One region of the Enterobacter sp. JS8-1 genome, then DNA from elsewhere that is predicted to be linked to it. Evidence: predicted binding sites of a transcription regulator. Region 1 holds the regulator's gene; each other region holds the start of a gene.
What was found. The regulator PurR, encoded in region 1, represses purine synthesis genes. The targets are predictions, from matches to a motif close to CANGCAAACGTTTGCNTG.
Positions count from the first base shown of each region.

Region 2: a site for PurR is predicted at 3,567-3,584, ahead of cvpA (colicin V production protein). Genes of this name have one in related genera too.
Region 3: a site for PurR is predicted at 3,720-3,737, ahead of gcvT (glycine cleavage system aminomethyltransferase GcvT). Genes of this name have one in related genera too.

Region 1 covers NZ_CP185805.1:2,029,182-2,034,605, reverse strand. The annotation lists gene ACOQH0_RS09670 (C40 family peptidase) at 56-829, shown strand; gene sodB (superoxide dismutase [Fe]) at 953-1,534, shown strand; gene ACOQH0_RS09660 (MFS transporter) at 1,573-2,739, opposite strand; gene ACOQH0_RS09655 (YnhF family membrane protein) at 2,905-2,994, opposite strand; gene purR (HTH-type transcriptional repressor PurR) at 3,292-4,317, shown strand; gene punR (DNA-binding transcriptional activator PunR) at 4,334-5,245, opposite strand; gene punC (purine nucleoside transporter PunC) at 5,360-5,424, shown strand, end outside.
Region 2 covers NZ_CP185805.1:3,364,434-3,369,857, reverse strand. The annotation lists gene ACOQH0_RS15970 (DedA family protein) at 1-310, shown strand, start outside; gene accD (acetyl-CoA carboxylase, carboxyltransferase subunit beta) at 465-1,370, shown strand; gene folC (bifunctional tetrahydrofolate synthase/dihydrofolate synthase) at 1,441-2,709, shown strand; gene dedD (cell division protein DedD) at 2,699-3,385, shown strand; gene cvpA (colicin V production protein) at 3,640-4,128, shown strand; gene purF (amidophosphoribosyltransferase) at 4,162-5,424, shown strand, end outside.
Region 3 covers NZ_CP185805.1:3,945,172-3,950,595, forward strand. The annotation lists gene gcvP (aminomethyl-transferring glycine dehydrogenase) at 1-2,029, opposite strand, end outside; gene gcvH (glycine cleavage system protein GcvH) at 2,154-2,543, opposite strand; gene gcvT (glycine cleavage system aminomethyltransferase GcvT) at 2,567-3,661, opposite strand; gene ubiI (FAD-dependent 2-octaprenylphenol hydroxylase) at 4,059-5,261, opposite strand; gene ubiH (2-octaprenyl-6-methoxyphenyl hydroxylase) at 5,274-5,424, opposite strand, start outside.

The DNA of each region.
Region 1 (5,424 bases):
TTGTAAATCATACGCGGGTATTATTGATGGCCTGCATTAATCAGGGGACTGCCCAGTGGCGCGGATAAATAAAATCTCGATCACGCTCTGTGCTTTACTGTTTACATCACTCACTTTCACGCCAGCGGCGAACGCCTCTGAACAGGCGCGGCATTCTGCTGTACAAAAATCGCATCTGGTTAAGTCCACAGAACGTAAGAAAAAAACCACCAGCAAGACCGTAAAGAAAAAAACCCCCACACAGACCAAAAAGACCGCCTCCAGTAAGACGAAAACATCCCCAATCCACACCGCACATTCCAGCCGACGTAAAGCCTCGCAAACGGCCGCCAACCTCGTGACAGAAAAATGCACTACCCGTAAAGGTCACAAAGCGAAGTGCACGAAAGTCACGAAATTAGCCGAAGTGCATAAAGTCCGTATGCAGAAAGCGCAAAAAACGGCGATGAATAAATTAATGGGGCAAATAGGTAAACCGTATCACTGGGGTGGCACTTCTCCACGAACGGGTTTCGATTGCAGTGGCCTGGTGTATTACGCATATAAAGATCTGGTGAAGTTCCGTATTCCGCGTACCGCCAATGAAATGTACCACCTGCGCGACGCCGCACCGGTCAATCGTGGTGAGCTGGAGAACGGTGACCTGGTGTTCTTCCGTACCCAGGGTCGCGGCACGGCTGACCATGTCGGGGTCTATGTCGGCAACGGAAAATTCATTCAGTCACCGCGTAGCGGCCAGGACATCCAGATTACCTCACTCAGTGAAGACTACTGGGTGCGTCATTACGTTGGCGCGCGCCGTGTGATGACGCCAAAAACCATTCGCTAACCCCTGCCCTGTCGCTCGCGTGGCAGGGTAAGTTCCTCTTTTGCATACTCTTTCAATTTGCTATCCTTTCCCTGTTGTCTGTAGGGTTATTGACAACGTACAAATAAAATAAGGAGAGAAGCAATGTCGTTCGAATTACCTGCACTACCGTATGCAAAAGACGCCCTGGCACCACACATTTCTGCGGAAACGCTGGAGTACCATTACGGCAAACATCATCAAACCTATGTCACCAATCTGAACAACCTCATTAAAGGTACCGATTTCGAAGGCAAAACGCTGGAAGAGATCGTCCGTAGCTCAGAGGGTGGCGTGTTTAACAACGCGGCTCAGGTGTGGAACCACACCTTCTACTGGCACTGCCTGGCGCCAAATGCCGGTGGTGAACCTGACGGTGAACTGGCGAGCGCCATTAACGCCGCTTTTGGCAGCTTCGCGGACTTCAAGGCGAAGTTTACCGATGCGGCCATCAAAAACTTCGGTTCCGGCTGGACGTGGCTGGTCAAAGAAGCGGATGGCAAGCTGGCTATCGTTTCCACCTCTAATGCGGGCACCCCGCTGACCACCAGCGCTAAACCGCTGATGACCGTGGACGTATGGGAACACGCTTACTACATTGATTACCGTAACGCGCGTCCTAACTATCTGGAGCACTTCTGGGCACTGGCTAACTGGGACTTTGTGGCGAAGAACTTCGCCGCGTAAGAGACACGCAGAAGGGTTCGCCCCTTCTGCGTTTTTGTTTATTCCGCCGCGCAGGCAGCTTCTGGCTGTTTACGACCGGACATCAGCACTAACAGCAGGCCGAGTGCGGCAATAATTGCCCCCATCACCGGCACAAAACTGTATCCCAGCCCACCGGAAATCACCGCCCCGCCCGCTGCAGCCCCCAGCGCATTACCCAGGTTAAACGCACCGATATTCACGGAAGAAGAGAGACCTGGCGCTTCATGGGCGACACGCATCACCCGCATCTGAAGCGGTGGTACCACGGCAAAGGTGGCAGCACCCCACACGACCATTGCGATCGCAGCACCCCATTCGTTGCGTGCCAGCCACGGGATCGCAATCATGATGACAATCAGCAGGGTTAAAAAGCCTTTCAGCGTACCGCTCACGGAGCGATCGGCCAGTTTTCCGCCCAGATAGTTACCGATAGAGAAGCCCACGCCTATCAGCACCAGCATCGCGGTAATAAAGATCGGCGTCGCGTGGGTAATATCGTGCAGCACCGGTGAAATATAGGTGTAGAGGGTAAACATCGCACCGGCCCCCAGCACCGTGGTCAGCAGCGCGGAAAGCACCTGAGGACGCATCAGCACCGACAGCTCTTTGCGCACGTCAGGACGTTCCCCGGCGCTCCCCTTCGGTAAGGAGAAGAACAGCGCCACCATCGCCACCACGCCCAGCCCTGCTGTCGCCAGGAAAGACATTCGCCAGCCAATGACTTCACCCAGCCAGGTGGCCGCAGGCACACCGCCTATGTTGGCGATCGTCAGCCCCATAAACATGGTCGCCACCGCGCTGGCCTGCTTGTGCTTCGGAACCACGCTTGCCGCAACAACCGAGCCCAGACCGAAAAATGCGCCATGGTTCAAACTGGTCAGAATACGCGACAGCATCAGAGTGGTGTAATCCGGCGCAATCGCGGAGAGCACGTTGCCCAGCGTAAAGATCGCCATCAAAAATATCAGCGCATTGCGACGCGCGCGGTGCGACAGCAGCAGCGTCATCAGCGGAGCCCCGACCATCACGCCGATGGCATAGGCGCTGATTAACATCCCGGCCGCAGGAATAGAGACGTCTACACCGCGTGCGATAACAGGCAGTAACCCCATTGGGGAGAATTCAGTGGTGCCAATCCCAAAGGCGCCAATCGCCAGGGCCAGCAGAGGAAAATTGATTTTCATGAGTCAACTCCGGATGCCGTGTCATCACGCGACACAGAACTAAGAAGTCAAAAGCATGACATCAATCACAAAATTTGAGAAGTTAACATTTTGGCAAAAGATTTTTGCCGGAGAGGTAACAATAGGAAGCAAATGAGGAGGGAGAGGACTCTCCCCCCGCGTAAATCAGTGCAGCGCAGCCGTCAAACCACCGGCAACAATCAATGCCAGCACGATAAAGGTGGTCACCAGCGAAAACTTCAGATCGGAACTCATCAATTTTTCTCCTTTTAATCACCCCACGAAAAGTGAGCTTGCTCATTTTTACACAGTTTACGTCAAAAATCTTCCTGGATTTAAACTGATATCCACTTTAGCTCTTCCCCTTTTCATCAAGATAGGACAAAATTCCACGCTAAATTTATTAGCGTACCGGCCATTGACCCCCTCCTGACGTCCTGTGTCGTTTTCCCGGCGTGTCGCAACTCAAGATTGCGTAATAAGGGTGAGAGAAGGCAAACGTTTACCTTCAAGTTTTTCAGGAGTTTAGGATATGGTCTGGAGTGACATTGAATGGCAACAATAAAAGACGTAGCAAAACGCGCAAACGTTTCCACTACAACCGTATCACATGTAATTAACAAAACCCGCTTCGTCGCGGAAGAGACGCGCAACGCCGTCTGGGCGGCGATCAAGGAGTTACATTACTCCCCAAGTGCGGTTGCGCGCAGCCTGAAGGTGAATCACACCAAGTCGATTGGCTTGCTGGCGACCAGCAGTGAAGCGGCCTACTTTGCCGAAATCATCGAAGCCGTTGAGAAAAACTGCTTCCAGAAAGGCTATACGCTGATTCTGGGCAACGCGTGGAACAGCATTGAGAAGCAGCGCGCCTACCTGTCGATGATGGCGCAAAAGCGCGTCGATGGCCTGCTGGTAATGTGTTCTGAATACCCAGAGTCCGTACTTTCCATGCTGGAAGAGTACCGCCACATCCCGATGGTGGTGATGGACTGGGGCGAAGCACGCGCGGACTTCACCGATTCCGTTATCGATAATGCCTTTGAAGGCGGCTATATGGCCGGTCGTTATCTGATCGAACGCGGTCACCGCGAGATTGGCGTGATCCCGGGTCCGCTGGAGCGCAACACCGGTGCGGGCCGTCTGGCCGGGTTTATGAAGGCAATGGAAGAGGCACTCATCACCGTGCCGGAAAACTGGATCGTTCAAGGCGACTTTGAGCCGGAATCTGGTTACCGCGCAATGCAGCAGATTGTCTCCCAACCGCATCGCCCAACGGCTGTTTTCTGTGGTGGCGATATTATGGCGATGGGCGCACTCTGCGCCGCCGACGAGCTGGGCCTGCGGGTGCCGCAGGATATTTCCGTGATCGGGTATGACAACGTGCGTAACGCGCGCTTCTTCACCCCGGCGCTGACCACTATTCACCAGCCAAAAGACTCGCTGGGCGAAACGGCTTTCAACATGCTGATGGACAGGATCGTCAACAAGCGTGAAGAATCCCAGTCGATTGAAGTTCACCCACGCCTCATCGAGCGCCGCTCCGTGGCGGACGGTCCTTTCCGCGACTATCGCCGTTAATCGCTTACGGAGCCAGTTATGCTGGCTCCCGTAGCCACTCCCGATTCAACGTTTCACTGTCTCCCAGATAATCCAGAAGCCAGGCCATCGCAGGCGATACGTCGTTTTGCTGCCAGGTCAGACAGCAGGCCGCATCCGGGAACGGATTTTCCAGCGTCAGCGCTGTCCACTCTCCGGTATCGATGCGCGGACGCGCGAAGTGAACGGGCACCATCGCCACGCACAGCCCCGCAGAAAGACAGGTTGCCGACGATTCCCAGTCAGGGGCCACCACGCGGCGCTGGTTGTCCAGTAGCCAGGTGATGCGCTTGGGCAGCGAGCGCGAGGTATCTTCCAGCACCAGCGACGGCCAGTTGCGCAGCGTGTCATCGCTGAGAGGGCCTTCCATTGCCGCCAGCGGATGTTCGCTGGAGACAACGCAGGTCCAGCTCAGCATCCCCATATCGCGAAACGCATAGCGTCCCCCAACGGGGATCGCCTGCGTTGCACCAATCGCCATCTCCACCCTGCCATCCGCCAGCGCATCCCAGACGCCGTTGAACACCTCTTGGGAGACCCGCAGTTCGACATCAGAAAAATGACGATAGAAATCCACGATCATTTGCCGGGTCCGTTCCGGCTTAACGATATTATCCACCGCGATGGAGAGATGGCCTCGCCAGCCGTTAGCGATCTGCTGACACTGCTCGCGGGTGATCTGCATTTTTTTGATAACAGAACGCCCTTCCTTCAAAAACCACGCGCCTGCAGGCGTTAATTCCACGTCGCGATGACGCCGCTCGAACAGCGGAACCGCCAGCCACTCTTCCAGCTGACGCACGGTGTAACTGATCGCCGAGGGTACGCGGTGTAACTCCTGCGCGGCACCGGTGAAACTGCCGTTACGGGCAACAGCATCCACAACTTCAAGAGAATAATCTGACCACATGTTCTGCCTGCAAAAAATTTGAATGCACTCTGCAAATATTAGCGTTTCACAAGCCGCTTTGCACTCCCTACACTCTGCGCCAACGTACACCTGCCTCCTCAGGAGAATAAAACAATGCAACCCAGGAAAGGATTTTTAGTCTGGCTCGGCGGCTTAAGCGTGCTGGGCTTTTTAGCGAC
Region 2 (5,424 bases), 1.3 Mb from region 1:
GCATGCCTTCTACGAGCGTCACGGCGGCAAAACCATTATTCTTGCCCGTTTTGTCCCCATCGTTCGTACCTTTGCACCGTTTGTGGCAGGAATGGGGCATATGTCCTATCGTCATTTTGCGATGTATAACGTTGTCGGTGCGCTGCTGTGGGTACTGCTCTTTACTTACGCAGGCTACCTGTTTGGCGATCTGCCAGTGGTTCAGGAAAACCTTAAGTTGCTGATTGTAGCGATTATTGTGCTTTCCGTACTGCCGGGTGTTATCGAAATCATCCGTCACAAACGGGCGGCAGCTAAACAAGCGAAGTAAATGCACGCTGGCGGTTCGACCACTTTTTTATCCAAAGTTTCGGGCTGTTATGTTTTAATGTGCAACATTCATGGTCTGTTGGAGGCAAAAATGGCATTATTCGCCTCTTATAGCAAAACTGGCATACGACCAGGTTCAGGCAGAAAGGTTATCAATGAGCTGGATTGAACGAATTAAAAGCAACATTACCCCAACGCGTAAAGCGAGCATTCCTGAAGGGGTATGGACGAAGTGTGATAGCTGCGGCCAGGTTCTGTATCGTGCAGAACTGGAACGCAATCTTGAAGTGTGTCCAAAATGTGACCACCACATGCGTATGTCGGCGCGCAACCGCCTGCATAGCCTGCTGGACGAAGGCTCTCTGGTAGAGCTGGGCAGCGAACTTGAGCCAAAAGACGTGCTGAAGTTCCGCGATTCCAAAAAATACAAAGATCGTCTGGCCTCTGCACAGAAAGAGACCGGCGAGAAAGACGCGCTGATCGTTATGAAAGGCACCCTGCATGAGATGCCGGTTGTTGCCGCGGCGTTTGAGTTCTCCTTTATGGGCGGCTCAATGGGCTCCGTGGTTGGTGCGCGCTTCGTGCGTGCCGTTGAGCAGGCGCTGGAAGACAACTGCCCGCTGATCTGCTTCTCCGCTTCAGGTGGCGCACGTATGCAGGAAGCGCTGATGTCCCTGATGCAGATGGCGAAAACCTCTGCAGCGCTGGCGAAAATGCAGGAGCGCGGTCTGCCGTACATTTCTGTACTGACCGACCCAACCATGGGCGGCGTCTCTGCAAGCTTCGCGATGCTGGGCGATCTGAACATCGCTGAGCCAAAAGCGCTGATTGGCTTTGCCGGTCCTCGCGTTATCGAACAAACCGTACGTGAAAAACTGCCGCCGGGCTTCCAGCGCAGTGAGTTCCTCATCGAGAAAGGCGCTATCGACATGATCGTTCGCCGCCCGGAAATGCGCCTGAAACTGGCAAGCGTCCTGGCGAAGCTGATGAATCTGCCCGCGCCGAACCCGGATGAGCCACGCGAAGGCGTGATCGTACCGGATCAGGAACCCGAGGCCTGATAACTGAAAAGGGCAGGGCCGGTTGGCGCTGCCCTTTTGCTTTCTAATCTGTTAATGACAACCGGGCATTATGGAAAATAAAAGCATTCCCCAAGCCACGTCGCCCCTGGCCGCGTGGCTTTCTTATCTGGAAAACCTGCACAGTAAAACCATCGATATGGGGCTTGAACGCGTAAGCCAGGTCGCTGCGCGTCTTGATGTGCTCAAACCGGCTCCGTTCGTGTTCACCGTCGCGGGCACCAACGGGAAAGGCACGACCTGCCGCACGCTGGAATCTGTCCTGATGGCGGCGGGTTACAAGGTAGGCGTTTACAGCTCTCCACATCTGGTGCGCTACACCGAGCGGGTGCGCGTGCAGAACCGTGAACTGTCGGAATCTGCCCATACGGCGTCATTCGCGGAAATTGAAGCTGCACGCGGTGAGATCTCATTAACCTATTTCGAATACGGTACGCTTTCAGCGCTGTGGCTGTTCAAACAGGCGCAGCTTGACGTGGTGATTCTGGAAGTCGGGCTCGGTGGTCGTCTTGACGCCACCAATATGGTGGATGCGGATGTCGCCGTCGTCACCAGCATTGCGCTGGATCATACCGACTGGCTGGGGCCAGACCGTGAAAGCATTGGCCGTGAAAAGGCCGGTATCTTCCGGGCGAATAAGCCCGCCGTAGTCGGCGAGCCGGACATGCCGCATACCATCGCCGACGTGGCGAATGAGAAGGGCGCTCATTTAATGCGCCGCGACGTGGACTGGCACTATGAGGTTCAGGACAACGGCTGGCGCTTTAGCGATGCGCAGGATGCGCTGGACGACCTGCCGCTGCCGCAGGTACCGCAGCCGAACGCCGCCACCGCACTGGCGGCACTGCGTGCCAGTGGATTGACGGTGAGCGAGCAGGCGATCCGCGACGGTATCCAGAACGCGATCCTGCCGGGGCGTTTCCAGATTGTCAGCGAGTCGCCGCGTCTTATTCTGGACGTGGCCCACAACCCGCACGCGGCGGCGTATCTGGCAGGACGTCTCAAATCGTTACCAAAAACCGGGCGCGTGCTGGCGGTTATCGGTATGCTTCATGATAAAGATATCGGCGGGACGCTGGCCTGCATGGAGAGTGTGGTCGATAGCTGGTATTGTGCTCCTCTGGAGGGGCCGCGTGGCGCGACGGCTGAGCAGTTGATGGAACATCTCGGCACAGGCGCAATCTATAGTAGCGTGGCTCAGGCCTGGCATGCTGCGATGGCGGATGCTAAACCAGAAGATACCGTGCTGGTGTGTGGTTCATTCCACACGGTGGCACATGTCATGGAAGTGATGGACGCGGGGAGAACCGGTGGCGAGTAAGTTTCAGAACCGTTTAACAGGAACCATTGTGCTGGTCGCGCTCGGAGTGATTATTCTTCCGGGACTGCTCGACGGGCAGAAAAAGCATTATCAGGACGAATTTGCGGCCATTCCGCTGGTGCCGAAACCGGGCGATCGCGATGAGCCAGACATGCTGCCCGCCGCGACGCAGGCGCTACCTGCTCAGCCGCCAGAGGGCGCGGCAGAAGAGGTGCGCGCAGGCGATGCTGCCGCACCATCGCTCGATCCTTCTCGCCTGGCTGCGAATAACAATATCGAAATCGATCCGGTGCCGGTAGAACAGCCTAAGGCTGTTGAAAAACCGAAGCCTGTCGAGAAACCGCAGCCGAAGCCGCAGCGGGATAAAGCGGCAGAGCAGCTGGCTGCAGCGTCAGAAACCCCACCACCGGCGAAACAGGACGCGGCACCGACGGGTAAAGCCTACGTTGTTCAGCTTGGCGCATTGAAAAACGCCGATAAAGTCAACGAGGTGGTGAGTAAACTGCGCGGTGCGGGATACCGTGTTTACACTTCACCTTCCACGCCGGTGCAGGGTAAAATTACCCGTATCCTGGTGGGGCCTGAAGCGTCGAAAGATAAGCTGAAAGGGTCGCTGGGTGAGCTGAAGCAGATCTCCGGGCTGAGCGGTGTGGTGATGAACTACAGCGCGAACTGACACGATCTTGCCCCTCACCCTAACCCTCTCCCCAAAGGGGGGGAGGGGATAGACTCCTCCCTCTCCCTTGAGGGAGAGGGCCGGGGTGAGGGGGAACAGACGTCCACAGAGGCGTCAAAAGGCCCATGGCGTTGAACATTTTTTCAGCGCCTTTTTTATTTACGCGCGGGAAGGAAATCCCTACGCAAACGTTTTCTTTTTCTGTTAGAATTCGCCCCGAACTGGATGACAGGGCGTTAAATCGTGGGACACATATGGTCTGGATTGATTACGCCATCATTGCGGTGATTGGTTTTTCCTGTCTGGTTAGCCTGATCCGTGGCTTTGTTCGTGAAGCGTTATCGCTGGTGACATGGGGTTGTGCTTTCTTTGTTGCCAGTCATTACTACACTTACCTGTCTGTCTGGTTCACGGGCTTTGAAGATGAACTGGTCCGAAACGGAATCGCCATCGCGGTGCTGTTTATCGCGACGCTGATTGTTGGCGCTATCGTCAATTACGTGATAGGTCAGCTGGTCGAGAAAACCGGTCTGTCAGGAACGGACAGGGTGCTCGGGATCTGTTTCGGTGCGTTGCGAGGCGTGCTGATTGTGGCCGCGATACTGTTCTTCCTGGATACCTTCACCGGGTTCTCCAAAAGCGAAGACTGGCAGAAATCGCAGCTCATTCCAGAGTTCAGCTTCATCATCAGATGGTTCTTTGACTATCTGCAAAGCTCGTCGAGTTTTTTGCCCAGGGCATAAACCCTGAGATGTGGCTTAACGAGGAAAAGACGAATGTGCGGTATTGTCGGTATCGCCGGTTTCATGCCGGTAAACCAGTCGATTTATGACGCGTTAACGGTGCTTCAGCACCGTGGGCAGGATGCTGCGGGTATCATCACCATTGATGCAAACAACTGCTTCCGTTTACGCAAGGCGAATGGCCTGGTAAACGATGTGTTTGAAGCCCGCCATATGCAGCGTCTGCAAGGTAATATGGGGATCGGTCACGTTCGTTATCCTACTGCTGGCAGTTCCAGCGCCTCTGAGGCACAGCCTTTCTACGTCAACTCACCGTATGGCATCACCCTTGCTCATAACGGCAACCTGACCAACGCGCACGAGCTGCGTAAAAAGCTGTTCGAAGAGAAACGTCGCCACATTAACACCACCTCTGATTCTGAAATCCTGCTCAATGTGTTCGCCAGCGAGCTGGATAACTTCCGTCACTACCCGCTGGAAGCAGACAACATCTTTGCTGCCATTGCCGCAACAAATCGTCAGATCCGCGGCGCGTATGCCTGCGTGGCGATGATTATCGGTCACGGCATGGTCGCCTTCCGCGATCCAAACGGCATTCGTCCTCTGGTGCTTGGCAAACGTGAGCTCGGCGATGGTCGTACGGAGTATATGGTCGCCTCTGAAAGCGTGGCGCTGGACACGCTGGGCTTTGAATTCCTGCGTGACGTTGCGCCCGGTGAAGCGGTCTACATCACTGAGAAGGGCCAGCTGTTTACCCGCCAGTGTGCTGACAATCCGGTCAGCAACCCGTGCTTGTTCGAATACGTTTACTTCGCCCGTCCGGATTCCTTCATCGACAAGATTTCCGTCTACAGCGCGCGCGTGAACATGGGTACGAAGCTCGGCGAGAAGATTGCCCGCGAGTGGGACGATCTCGATATCGACGTCGTGATCCCTATCCCGGAAACCTCCTGTGATATCGCGCTGGAAATCGCGCGTATTCTGGATAAGCCTTACCGTCAGGGCTTCGTGAAGAACCGCTACGTTGGCCGCACCTTTATCATGCCGGGCCAGCATCTGCGCCGTAAGTCTGTACGTCGTAAGCTGAACGCCAACCGCGCCGAGTTCCGCGACAAGAATGTACTGCTGGTGGATGATTCCATCGTTCGCGGTACGACGTCTGAGCAGATTATCGAAATGGCACGCGAAGCCGGTGCGAAGAAAGTGTACCTGGCGTCTGCGGCGCCAGAAATTCGCTTCCCGAACGTGTACGGCATCGACATGCCAACCGCGACGGAGCTGATCGCTCACGGTCGT
Region 3 (5,424 bases), 1.9 Mb from region 1:
GACCGCCGAACTGGTGCACCACTTCGCACACTTCACGGATGGTCTCTTCGTACACGCCGTGAGTGGACGGGTAGGTCACCATGATGCAGGAGAGCTTGTCACCCGCCTGCTCGGCTTTCGCACGCAGGTCGGCCAGATCGATGTTGCCGTTCTTATCGCACGCCACCACCACCACTTCCATGCCCGCCATCTGGGCAGAGGCCGGGTTGGTACCGTGCGCGGAACTAGGGATAAGGCAGATATCGCGGTGACCTTCGCTGCGGCTTTCGTGATAGTGACGGATCGCCAGCAGGCCCGCGTACTCGCCCTGCGCGCCGGAGTTAGGCTGCATGCAGAGCGCGTCATAACCGGTCAGCTTCACCAGCCAGTCGGAAAGCTGGTTGATCATCATGTGATAACCTTCCGCCTGCTCTGGCGGGCAGAACGGGTGCAGCTCGGAAAACTCCGGCCAGGTGATAGGGATCATCTCTGCCGCGGCGTTCAGCTTCATGGTGCAAGATCCCAACGGGATCATCGCCTGGTTCAGCGCCAGATCCTTGCGCTCCAGAGAGTGCATATAGCGCATCATCTCGGTTTCGCTGTGGTAGCGATTAAAGACCGGGTGCGTCAGGATCGCATCATTACGCAGCATGCTTTCCTGAATGGAGCGGCTGTCGAGCGCCACGTCTTTGTCCAGCGTATCAACGTCCAGACCGTGCGCGTCACCCAGCAACACGCTAAACAGGTTCAGGATATCGTCACGGGTGGTGCTTTCATCCAGCGTAATGCCGACGGCGTTGTGAATGTCGCTGCGCAGGTTGATCTTTGCTGCATCCGCGCGCGCCAGCACGGCCGCTTTGTCCGCCACGTCCACGCACAGGGTGTCGAAGTAGTGAGCGTGGCGCAGCTTAAGGCCTTTCTGCTGCAGACCGCAGGCCAGAATATCGGCCAGGCGATGAATGCGGCTGGCAATACGCTTCAGGCCAGCCGGGCCGTGGAACACGGCGTACAGGCTGGCGATGTTGGCCAGCAGCACCTGGGAGGTACAGATGTTAGAGTTCGCTTTCTCGCGGCGGATATGCTGCTCGCGGGTCTGCATCGCCATGCGCAGCGCGGTGTTACCGGCAGCATCTTTTGAGACGCCGATAATACGGCCAGGCATGGAGCGTTTGAATTCATCTTTCGCGCCGAAGAACGCCGCATGCGGGCCGCCGTAGCCCATCGGCACGCCGAAGCGTTGCGCAGAACCGAAGACAATATCCGCGCCCTGTTTGCCCGGCGCCGTCAGCAGCACCAGGGCCATAAAATCGGCGGCAACGCTGACAACCACTTTGCGGGACTTCAGCTCGGCAATCAGCGCGCCGTAGTCGTGAACTTCACCCGTCGTACCTACCTGCTGCAGCAGCACGCCGAAGACGTCCTGGTGATCCAGCACTTTGTCGGCGTCGTCGACGATCACGTCAAAGCCGAAGGTTTCCGCACGGGTGCGTACCACGTCCAGCGTCTGCGGATGCACGTCCGCCGCCACGAAGAATCGGTTAGCGTTTTTCAGCTTGCTGACGCGTTTTGCCATCGCCATTGCTTCGGCAGCGGCGGTCGCTTCATCCAGCAGAGAAGCGGAGGCGATATCCATGCCGGTCAGATCCAGCGTCACCTGCTGGAAGTTCAGCAGCGCTTCCAGACGGCCCTGAGAGACTTCTGGCTGATAAGGGGTGTAAGCGGTGTACCAGCCCGGGTTTTCCAGCATGTTGCGCAGGATAACCGGCGGCAGCTGCACGTTGGTGTAGCCCATGCCAATGTAAGACTTATAGCGCTTGTTCAGGCCTGCGATAGCCTTCAGCTCCGCCAGCGCGGCGAATTCCGTGGTGGCTTCCCCCACCTGAGGCGGCGTGGCAAGCTGGATGTCTTTTGGCACAATCTGGCCGATCAGTGCGTTTAATGAATCCGCGCCAACTGTCTTCAGCATCTCCTGCTGTTGCTGAGCATCCGGCCCAATGTGACGTTCAATGAAGGCGCCACGGTTTTCAAGCTGGCTTAAAGTCTGTGTCATGAGCGATGGTTCCTGAAACGTGCAGTGAATTTAAGTTCCCTCTCCCTCCGGGAGAGGGTTAGGGTGAGGGGAAGACTGGCACCCTCACCCCTGCCCTCTCCCGGAGGGAGAGGGGGATAAACAATTACTCGTCTTCTAACAGTGCTTCGTACGCGGTCGCATCCAGCAGCGCGGCAACCTGAGATTCGTCGCTGGCTTTGATCTTGAAGATCCAGCCGCCTTCATACGGCTCGCTGTTCACCAGCTCTGGCGAATCGCTCAGCGCGTCGTTAACGGCAACGATTTCACCGCTCACAGGAGCGTAGATGTCAGAAGCCGCTTTTACGGACTCCGCTACGGCGCAGTCGTCGCCCGCGCTAACGGTCGTGCCCACATCAGGCAGGTCAACAAACACCATGTCGCCCAGCAGCTCTTGCGCATGCTCGGTGATCCCTACGGTGTAAGTGCCGTCCGCCTCTTTGCGCAGCCACTCGTGTTCTTTGCTGTATTTCAGTTCTGCTGGCACATTGCTCATTGAAGTTCTCCTGATAAAAATGATTAGGCGACCGGCTTACCGGCGCGAACAAAAATCGGTTTGGTCACGTTGACCGGCATTTCGCGGTTGCGGATTTGCACTACCGCCGTTTCGCCAATGCCCGCCGGCACGCGTGCCAGTGCAATACTGTAGCCCAGCGTCGGGGAGAAGGTACCGCTGGTGATCACGCCTTCGCGATGATTGCCGTCGGCATCGGTGAAGCGCACCGGCAGTTCGCCGCGCAGCACGCCTTTTTCCGTCATCACCAGACCAACCAGCTGTTCAGTGCCCTTCTCGCGCTGCATCTCCAGCGCTTCACGGCCAATAAAGTCGCGGTCAGCCGGTTCCCACGCGATGGTCCAGCCCATATTGGCGGCCAGCGGAGAAACGCTTTCGTCCATCTCCTGACCGTAGAGGTTCATCCCCGCTTCCAGACGCAGCGTATCGCGCGCGCCCAGACCCGCAGGCTTCACGCCCGCTTCCACCAGCGCGCGCCAGAAATCAGCGGCCTTCTCGTTTGGCATCGCAATTTCGTAGCCCGCTTCACCGGTGTAGCCGGTGGTGGCGATAAACAGATCGCCCGCCTGCACGCCGAAGAACGGCTTCATGCCTTCGGTTGCTTTGCGCTGCTCGTCGGTAAACAGAGACGCGGCTTTCGCCTGCGCGTTAGGACCCTGCACGGCGATCAGCGACAGATCGTCACGGACGGTGATATCGATGGCATAAGGTTCGGCGTGTTGGGTGATCCAGGAGAGGTCTTTTTCGCGGGTGGCGGAGTTTACAACGAGGCGGAAGAAATCTTCAGTGAAGTAATAGACGATAAGGTCATCAATCACGCCGCCCGAGGCATTCAGCATGCCGGTGTAGAGCGCTTTGCCCGGCGTCTTCAGTTTAGCGACGTCGTTTGCCAGCAGATAACGCAAGAACTCCCGGGTGCGGCTACCGCGCAGATCGACAATCGTCATGTGTGACACGTCGAACATACCGGCATCGGTGCGCACCGCGTGGTGCTCATCAATCTGCGAGCCGTAGTGCAGCGGCATCATCCAGCCGTGGAAGTCCACCATGCGGGCGCCGCATAACACGTGTTGTTCGTACAAAGGAGTCTGTTGAGCCATCTTGTCCTCGTTGAAAAATTCACCGTGAAACCCGGTATCGGCCTCGTTCCCGAATGCCGACGCAAACGTTCTCTTTTACCTGAACTTACCACCGAAACCGGCGGTTAACCATAAGGTAAAACGGGCCATCACATTAGCTTATGACCAAAAAACGCTGAAAAGCCTACAGAGTTATTCACTGGAAAAATGCGATTAACCCCGCACAAAATTAACAATGATCTAACAAGATTTAGCACATGGTGATATTTCGTGCGGAAAAACGGGCCGAATTTCCGCACCGGAAAAAACGCGACATTAGTTAATCTAATGCGAAAAATGAGGTGGAATTAGATTATTTCAAACGAGGGAATTTCCCCGGCGCAGCGGCCGGGAAAATAAAGTGTGACGTGGATCTAAGTTAGCGCAGCCAGTCAGGGAGATCGTTAAGACCCATCGCCTGACGGAGAAGTTGAGGTTTGACGCCAGGAAGCGTATCGGCCAGTTTAAGACCGATATCGCGCAGCAGTTTTTTCGCCGGATTCGCCCCGGCAAACAGCTCGCGGAAGCCCTGCATCCCCGCCAGCATCATCGCCGCGCTGTGCTTGCGGCTGCGCTCATAGCGACGCAGGTAGAGATGCTGACCGATATCTTTCCCTTCGCGATGCAGGCGACGCAGTTCTTCTACCAGCTCCGCCGCGTCCATAAAGCCAAGATTAACGCCCTGCCCGGCCAGCGGATGAATGGTATGGGCCGCATCGCCCACCAGCGCCAGACGGTGCGCCGCAAACTGACGCGCGTAGCGGCCGGTTAACGGGAACACCTGACGCTCGCTTTCAAGCGTGCACAAGCCAAGGCGGTTATCAAACGCCATGCACAGCGCCTGGTTAAAGGCATCCGGCGTCGCCTCCTGCATCAGCTGCGCTTTTTCCGGCACCAGTGACCAGACGATAGAGCACAGGTGCGGATCGCTCAGCGGCAGGAACGCCAGAATGCCGTCGTTGTGGAAAATCTGCCGCGCCACGCCGCCGTGCGGCTCTTCGGTGCGGATCGTTGCCACCATCGCATGATGGCGGTAATCCCAGAAGGTCAGCGGGATATCGGCTTTGTTGCGCAGCCAGGAGTTCGCACCGTCGGCACCGACCACCAGACGCGCGGTCAGCATGTCGCCGCTTTGTAGGGTGATAAACGCCTCGTTTTCACCCCATGCCACCTGCTGGATCTGCGCGGGCGCAACCAGCGTCACGTCGCTGCACTGCTGCGCTTTCTGCCACAGCGCGTGGTGGATCACCGCGTTTTCGATGATGTGACCCAGATGGCTATAGCCCATGCTTTCATCGTCAAAGGCTATATGACCAAAGCTGTCTTTATCCCACACTTCCATGCCGTGATAGCAGCTGGCGCGCTGCGCCACAATATCTGCCCAGACGCCAAGGTGCGTCAGCAATTTCTCGCTGGCGGCATTGATCGCCGAGACGCGGAGTTCCGGCGGGGCATCCTGCGCGACGGGCTGCGGCGCTTTTTGCTCCAGCACGGCCACGCGAAGGCCGCTGCCCTGTAAACCGCAGGCCAGCGCCAGCCCGACCATACCGCCGCCAACAATGGCGACATCAACATTTTGCACGGTGATAACTCCTTAACGCGCGACCCAACCCAGGGTCCGCTGCGCCAGCACGTCACGTGCCGGAATGAACAGTTCCATCGCCATCAGCCCGAGGTTGCGACCCGCAACCAGCGGTGCCCAGCGATTGGCAAACAGATGAACTAAACCATCGGTAACGCCGATT